DNA from 2 places in the Shewanella sp. SM74 genome. Region 2 is predicted to be linked to the other one. Evidence: predicted binding sites of a transcription regulator. Region 2 holds the regulator's gene; the other holds the start of a gene.
What was found. Region 2 encodes FliA, which starts transcription of late flagellar genes. Its sites were predicted from a motif close to CTAAAGNTNNNNNNNNNNNNGCCGATA; they were not measured.
Positions count from the first base shown of each region.

Region 1: the regulator FliA is predicted to act here: its motif matches at 1,488-1,514, upstream of L5M49_RS14045 (DUF5610 domain-containing protein).

Region 1 is NZ_JAKKRZ010000012.1:151,822-155,244, forward strand. It holds gene L5M49_RS14040 (ferredoxin--NADP reductase) at 1-703, opposite strand, end outside; gene L5M49_RS14045 (DUF5610 domain-containing protein) at 828-1,454, opposite strand; gene L5M49_RS14050 (SixA phosphatase family protein) at 1,681-2,298, shown strand; gene L5M49_RS14055 (FMN-binding glutamate synthase family protein) at 2,310-3,423, shown strand, end outside.
Region 2 is NZ_JAKKRZ010000003.1:98,235-101,657, reverse strand. It holds gene flhF (flagellar biosynthesis protein FlhF) at 1-418, shown strand, start outside; gene L5M49_RS04335 (MinD/ParA family protein) at 423-1,304, shown strand; gene L5M49_RS04330 (RNA polymerase sigma factor FliA) at 1,297-2,010, shown strand; gene cheY (chemotaxis response regulator CheY) at 2,058-2,441, shown strand; gene L5M49_RS04320 (protein phosphatase CheZ) at 2,455-3,192, shown strand; gene L5M49_RS04315 (chemotaxis protein CheA) at 3,208-3,423, shown strand, end outside.

The sequences.
Region 1 (3,423 bases), on a different contig from region 2:
TCTTCACTAACCCTTTATCGAGTAAAGCGGCTTGCGCACCATTAATCATACCCGGATTGCCGCAGATCATAACTTGAGAGTCAGCTGCGTTTAAGGTTAATCCTGCCTTTTTTTCGATTTCACCCGAGACTATTCCCTCGGGAATGCGGCACTGCAAAGCATCGGCAAAGGGTTTACGGGTCACACTCAAGACTAATGTAAATTGTTCAGGGTATTTGCGTTCTAAATTACGCAGCTTATCAAGATATGCCAAATCCTGTGCCTCGCGCACGCCATACACAAGCACGACTTTTTCAAAACGCTCCCAAGGTTCATCGGTGTCGAGCATAGACAAAAATGGCCCTACTGCTGTTCCTGTGGCTAAAAACCACAAATGCTTCCCTTGGAGTTCACCCTTAGGAATTTCAGCTAAGGTCATAAAACCGGTCGCGGTTGAGGTAATTTCAATTTCATCGCCTATTGCAAGGTTGTGTAATTGAGGCGATAACAGGCCATCCTCTACTGCAACGGCGAGCACCTCGGCATAGGGTTTATCGGGAGAATTTACTAAGGAGTAGGCTCTAGCCACACGCTTATCATCTTGCATTTGACTTAACTTGATAAACTGACCAGGAATAAATGGAGCTAACTCGGCAGCAATGCGCAATGAGAATAACTTATCACTCCAATCAATACGTTCTATCACTTGTCCCCTAATCCACATAACTTGCCCTCAAGCGAAACGTTAAATAGGCTTCCAGCATAGACTTTTTTCTGCACAACAAAAACCCCTTATATAAGGGGCTTATGACTATAACGCTGAATATAGAACTGAAAATACTGAGGTATTAACTCGGACTCGATACTGTCTCATCAGTCTTCTTGTTAAAGCTATCTCTAAAGGCTTGCAGCCCCTCTTGCACTAAGCTGTAGGTTTTATCGACACCATCGGCAATATCACCCTGCAATACTTTAAGGCCGGACAGAATATCTTTAGCCTCTTTAAAGCCATTGTCGATAGCACCGCCAATAATCCCCATAAAGCTATCGAGTTGATCACTTAGACTCATTCCCGAATTTTGTTGTTGGTGAATGCTAAAAAACTGCGTCGCAAAACTCACGATACGATCTGCAGTCGCTTCTGGAGAAGTATCTACGCCATTATCGTAAGCCGTCTGAATCGCGTTCTCGCCCATAGTGGGCGCTAATTCTTTATTAATCGACTCTATCGCTGCGCGATAAAGCAAGGCCATAGACTGATCGCCTGACTTGATATTCACATCTTGCTGTGCCGATAAAATCGCTTGATTCATCAGCTGCTTGCTCGTTTGCTGCGCGGTTTGCTTCGAGGTTACTTCTGTGGCTTTCGCGTCCTTCGAATCACTCACTTCGGTGCCCTTAGACGCCGCGTTTTCAGCATATTTTTTCTGTGGCAAAGGGGTACTTTGCACTTGAGGGGGTTTATTGATTTCCATGATGACTATCCATTCAATTCGGGTCGACTTAATTATCGACCAAAATTTAACCAGCTTTAGTAATTTTTAGAATTGAAGTACCATCTGACCACAAGGCCATGATAAGGCCCACATAAATTAAGTGGGTTCATTCTTAAATAAGGTGCATAAAGCGCCAACCCACCGCAATGCAGATCATTACTATCGCTGAGCTTAGACATAAGCCAATAGAAAAGGATGTTACACCATGGCAGCAGGCCGCAGTTTGAGTCATTTCCGCTTTCACGGGTTTACACTAATCCTTAAGCACTATTTTAAGCATAATCTGGGTATCAATATAAAACGCTTTAGCCTGCTAACAAGCCTCGTCATATTCACTTGCCTCGGCTTTACTCCCATTAGCCAAGCTCATGCTGAAAGCAGACTAATTATTTTAGTCAGACATGCGGAAAAAGCCGACACGCCAGCCAATAACCCGCAGTTATCACCCAAGGGAGAAATACGCGCAGCATCACTGATCACTGCCTTGAGCCGCACGCCGCTTTCGCAACTTATTGCGACTCAATACCTAAGAACCCAACAAACACTCGCGCCCATCGCCGAGGATCGCCATTTACCTGTGACGATAGTAGAAGCAGCCAAACCTATCGAAGGACATATCCAACACATTGTTGAACAAGTGCATGCTGTAAAGGGCAATACACTCATCGTTGGGCATTCAAACACTGTCCCACTGATCATTAAAGCCCTTGGCGGACCAGAGATCCAAGCGATCAGTGAAGATGACTATAGCCAGCTGTTTTTACTCTCTCTTAATGATGACCAACCTGCGAGCTTGATCGCCACCCGTTACGGACAAGAATAAGGATAAATAACATGAGTGAACTCAATTGGTTTATGTGGGGACTCGATCTATTTTCAGGGCTGTTTTTGATTGTGATAGGACTCGCAGTACTCGCGGTTATTTACATGTATATCGCAGATAAAATGCAGACCAAACAAGCGGTAAGACATAACTATCCTGTAATTGGTCGCTTTCGATATCTGTTTGAAAAACAAGGTGAGTTTTTCAGACAATACTTTTTCGCCCAAGACAGGGAAGAATTGCCCTTCAACCGTGCTGAACGCAGCTGGGTGTACCGCGCGGCTAAAAATGTTGATAGAACTATCGCCTTTGGTTCGACTCGCCCCTTAGATAACGCCGGTACTATTATGTTTATGAATACCGCCTTCCCAACCCAAGATGAAGAGATCACACCCATTCATCCACTGACAATTGGCACAAATTGCCGCCAACCCTATACGACTCAAGCCATTTGTCATATTTCAGCCATGAGCTTTGGGGCTCTATCGCGCCCAGCAATTACCGCCCTTTCCCACGGTGCGGCGCAGGCGGGTTGCTGGCTTAACACAGGTGAAGGCGGCTTGAGCCCTTATCATCTAAAAGGTGGCTGCGATATCGTCTTTCAAATTGGAACGGCCAAATACGGTGTACGTAATGAGCAAGGACATTTAGACGATGAAAAGCTCAAGTCGATAGCCATTCATCCCGAAGTCAAAATGTTCGAAATTAAAATGAGTCAAGGAGCTAAACCGGGCAAAGGTGGCATTTTACCAGGGATCAAAGTCACGGCTGAAATTGCCCATATTCGCGGTATTCCTCAGGGTTATGACTCTATTAGCCCTAATGGTCATATTGAATTCAAATCCGTGAACGATATTTTGGATATGGTTGAACGAGTACGTGAAGTTACAGGTAAACCAACGGGCATTAAGGCCGTACTCGGTGACGTACAGTGGCTCGAAGATTTATGTGATGAAATCGAACGTCGTGGCGAAGACTCTGCCCCCGACTTCTTTACCTTAGACAGTGCCGATGGTGGCACAGGCGCTGCACCACAACCTTTAATGGATTATGTCGGATTACCACTGAAGGAAAGCTTACCTATCCTAGTTAATGTCTTGATCCAACGAGGCTTACGTAAACGCA
Region 2 (3,423 bases):
CAAGCTAGTATTGATAGATACGGCTGGCATGGGACAGCGAGATATGCGCCTTTACCAGCAACTTGATAATTTAACTGCAAATAGCAGGATACCTATCCGCAGTTATCTGGTACTGTCTGCGACAGGGCAGCGCCGTGTGCTGCAAGATGCAGTCAATCATTTTAAACGCATTCCCCTATCTGGTGTCGTTCTCACAAAACTCGATGAATCTGTGTCGTTAGCAGGAGCATTAAGTGTGTTGATCCAAAACGGATTACCATTAAGTTATATTACTGATGGACAAAGAGTTCCTGAAGATATGAAAGTTGCGGATACCCTAGATTTAGCCCAACAGGCACTCGCAGCGTTAGATAGTACAGAACAACAATCATTACAAGACACAGCGTGGTCAGATAATATGGCCTGTGCATTTGAGTAGATTTATGACCCTGGATCAAGCAAGTGGTTTACGTATGATGAATCAACCCTATAACGAAAAAGTGAAAGTAATCGCGGTCACTGGTGGCAAAGGAGGCGTGGGTAAAACCAGCGTTTCTATTAATACTGCTGTGGCATTAGCCGAAAAAGGCAAGCGTGTCTTGGTACTTGACGCTGACCTTGGCTTAGCAAACGTCGACGTCATGCTGGGTATTCGTGCCGAGCGTAACCTCTCTCACGTGCTCTCTGGTGATGCAGAGCTTGACGATATTATCGTGCGTGGTCCAAAGGGGATAGGCATAGTACCAGCCACCTCAGGAACACAGGGGATGGTGGAATTAAGCCCTGCACAACATGCTGGATTAATCCGAGCATTTAGCGAGATGCGGACTCAGTTTGATATTCTAGTCGTAGATACTGCGGCTGGGATCTCAGATATGGTGCTCAGTTTCTCACGTGCTTCGCAGGATGTGTTAGTCGTTGTTTGTGATGAACCCACTTCGATTACCGATGCCTACGCCCTGATTAAAATTCTCAGCCGTGAGCATGGTGTGTTCCGTTTTAAAATAGTTGCCAATATGGTGCGTAGTTTACGCGAAGGTATGGAATTATTTGCTAAACTCAGTAAAGTGACCGACAGATTTTTAGATGTTGCACTTGAATTAGTCGCCACGATTCCATTTGACGAAAACTTACGTAAATCTGTTCGTAAACAAAAATTGGTGGTTGAAGCTTATCCTAAATCACCAGCGGCGATTGCGTATCAAGGATTGGCAAATAAAATTTTGAGCTGGCCTGTGCCGCAGCAACCTGGTGGGCATTTGGAGTTTTTCGTTGAGCGTTTAGTACAACGACCAGATTTTCAAGAGGAAAAAACGAGTGAATAAAGCCGCTGCGTATACTTGTTTAGACAATAAATCGTCGATCGTTGAACAGTATGCTCCGTTGGTTAAAAGAATTGCGCATCATTTACTCGCCAGACTACCTGCATCTGTGCAGTTAGATGATTTACTCCAAGCTGGGATGATGGGGTTACTAGAAGCATCATCCAAGTTTGATGGTGGCAAGGGTGCGAAATTTGAAACCTTCGCCGGCATACGCATACGTGGAGCCATGTTAGATGAAATTCGTCGTGGCGACTGGGTCCCTCGTTCCGTTCATCGTAACAATCGTAAGGTTGCACACGCTATTGATGAGTTAGAGCAAGAACTGGGCCGTGATGCACGCGACACAGAAATTGCAGAAAAACTTGATATGACGCTCGATGAGTACCATCATATTCTTAACGATGTTTCTGTCGGAAAAATCATAGGGATAGAAGATTTAGGCGTATCTCAGGATATACTTACAGTGAGTGATCGGTCCGATGATGATTCATTTGAAGCATTAGCTGAGAACCAATTTCATTCTGCTCTGGTTGAGGCAATTAAATTATTGCCTGAAAGAGATGCATTAGTGTTATCCCTGTACTACGATGAAGCATTGAATTTAAAAGAGATTGGCGCCATTCTTGAAGTCAGTGAATCGCGGGTTAGCCAGATATTAAGTCAGGCAATGTTGCGATTGAAAGCTAAACTCAAGCACTGGACATAAGTATAATTATTAATCGAGCACAGAATGTCAGCTCACCGGAGGAAACCTTGGACAAGAATATGAAGATTCTCATTGTTGACGATTTTTCGACAATGAGGCGTATCATCAAGAACTTGTTGCGAGACTTGGGGTTTAATAACACCCAAGAAGCAGACGATGGCTCAACAGCCCTGCCGATGTTGCAAAAGGGGGATTTTGATTTTGTTGTTACAGATTGGAATATGCCTGGTATGCAAGGAATCGATCTGTTAAAAGCAATTCGCGCTGATGATTCGCTGAAGCATTTACCCGTATTAATGGTGACTGCTGAAGCAAAACGTGAACAGATTATTGCTGCCGCTCAAGCGGGAGTGAATGGTTATGTGGTTAAGCCTTTTACCGCTGCAACGCTGAAAGAGAAGTTAGATAAAATATTCGAACGACTCGCTTGAGCAAGGATGAGCTATGAAGTCACAAACATCAGGGCTCATCACGCTCGAGCAAGCTCAGCACTTAGTTGAATTATTAAGTGCAGGTGAGCAAAGTCAGGCAGATGATTTATTTCGGGAGCTTGCTGCTCCACTGCAACGAGAATTATTCGAAGAAGTAGGTAAATTAACTCGGCAACTTCATAGTGCGCTGATGGATTTTCAAGTTGATAATCGTCTTGCTGAATTAGCCAATACAGAGATCCCCGATGCCAAGCAACGTTTAAATTACGTTATTGACATGACCGAACAAGCTGCAAATAAAACCATGGATGCGGTTGAAGAATGTTTACCTTTGGCTAATGCCGTGACCGTAAATATTCAAAATGTCATGCCATCTTGGGACAGATTAATGCGACGCGAGATAGCGCTGACTGAATTTAAGGGCCTTTGTCACGATGTACAAGACCTTATGTCTCGTAGTGCAAATGACTCGACTCGATTACGTGAATTGCTTAATCAAATTTTGATGGCGCAAGATTTTCAAGACTTAACAGGACAAATAATACGTCGTGTTATTGATCTAGTAATGGAAGTAGAAAGTAATCTGGTTTCTATGCTGACGGTATTTGGTGAGCAACCTATGATTGAAAGTCAGATTGCTCAGAAAAATAATATTGAAGCAGAAGGCCCGATAATGAATGCCGAGCTTCGTCAAGATGTGGTAACGGGTCAAGACGAAGTGGATGATCTTCTATCGAGTCTGGGTTTCTAACTGGGAGTCAATTTGATGGCCTTTGATGTAGATGAAGAGATACTCCAGGACTTTTTAATCGAAGCCGGTGAAATTTTAGAGCTTCTGCAAGAGCAACTCGTTGCGCTTGAAAATAATCCTGATGATACTAACTTGCTGAACGCCATTTTCCGAGGTTTTCATACCGTTAAAGGTGGTGCTGGCTTTCTTAGCTTAACTCCCATGGTTGATGTTTGTCATGAGGCTGAGAAT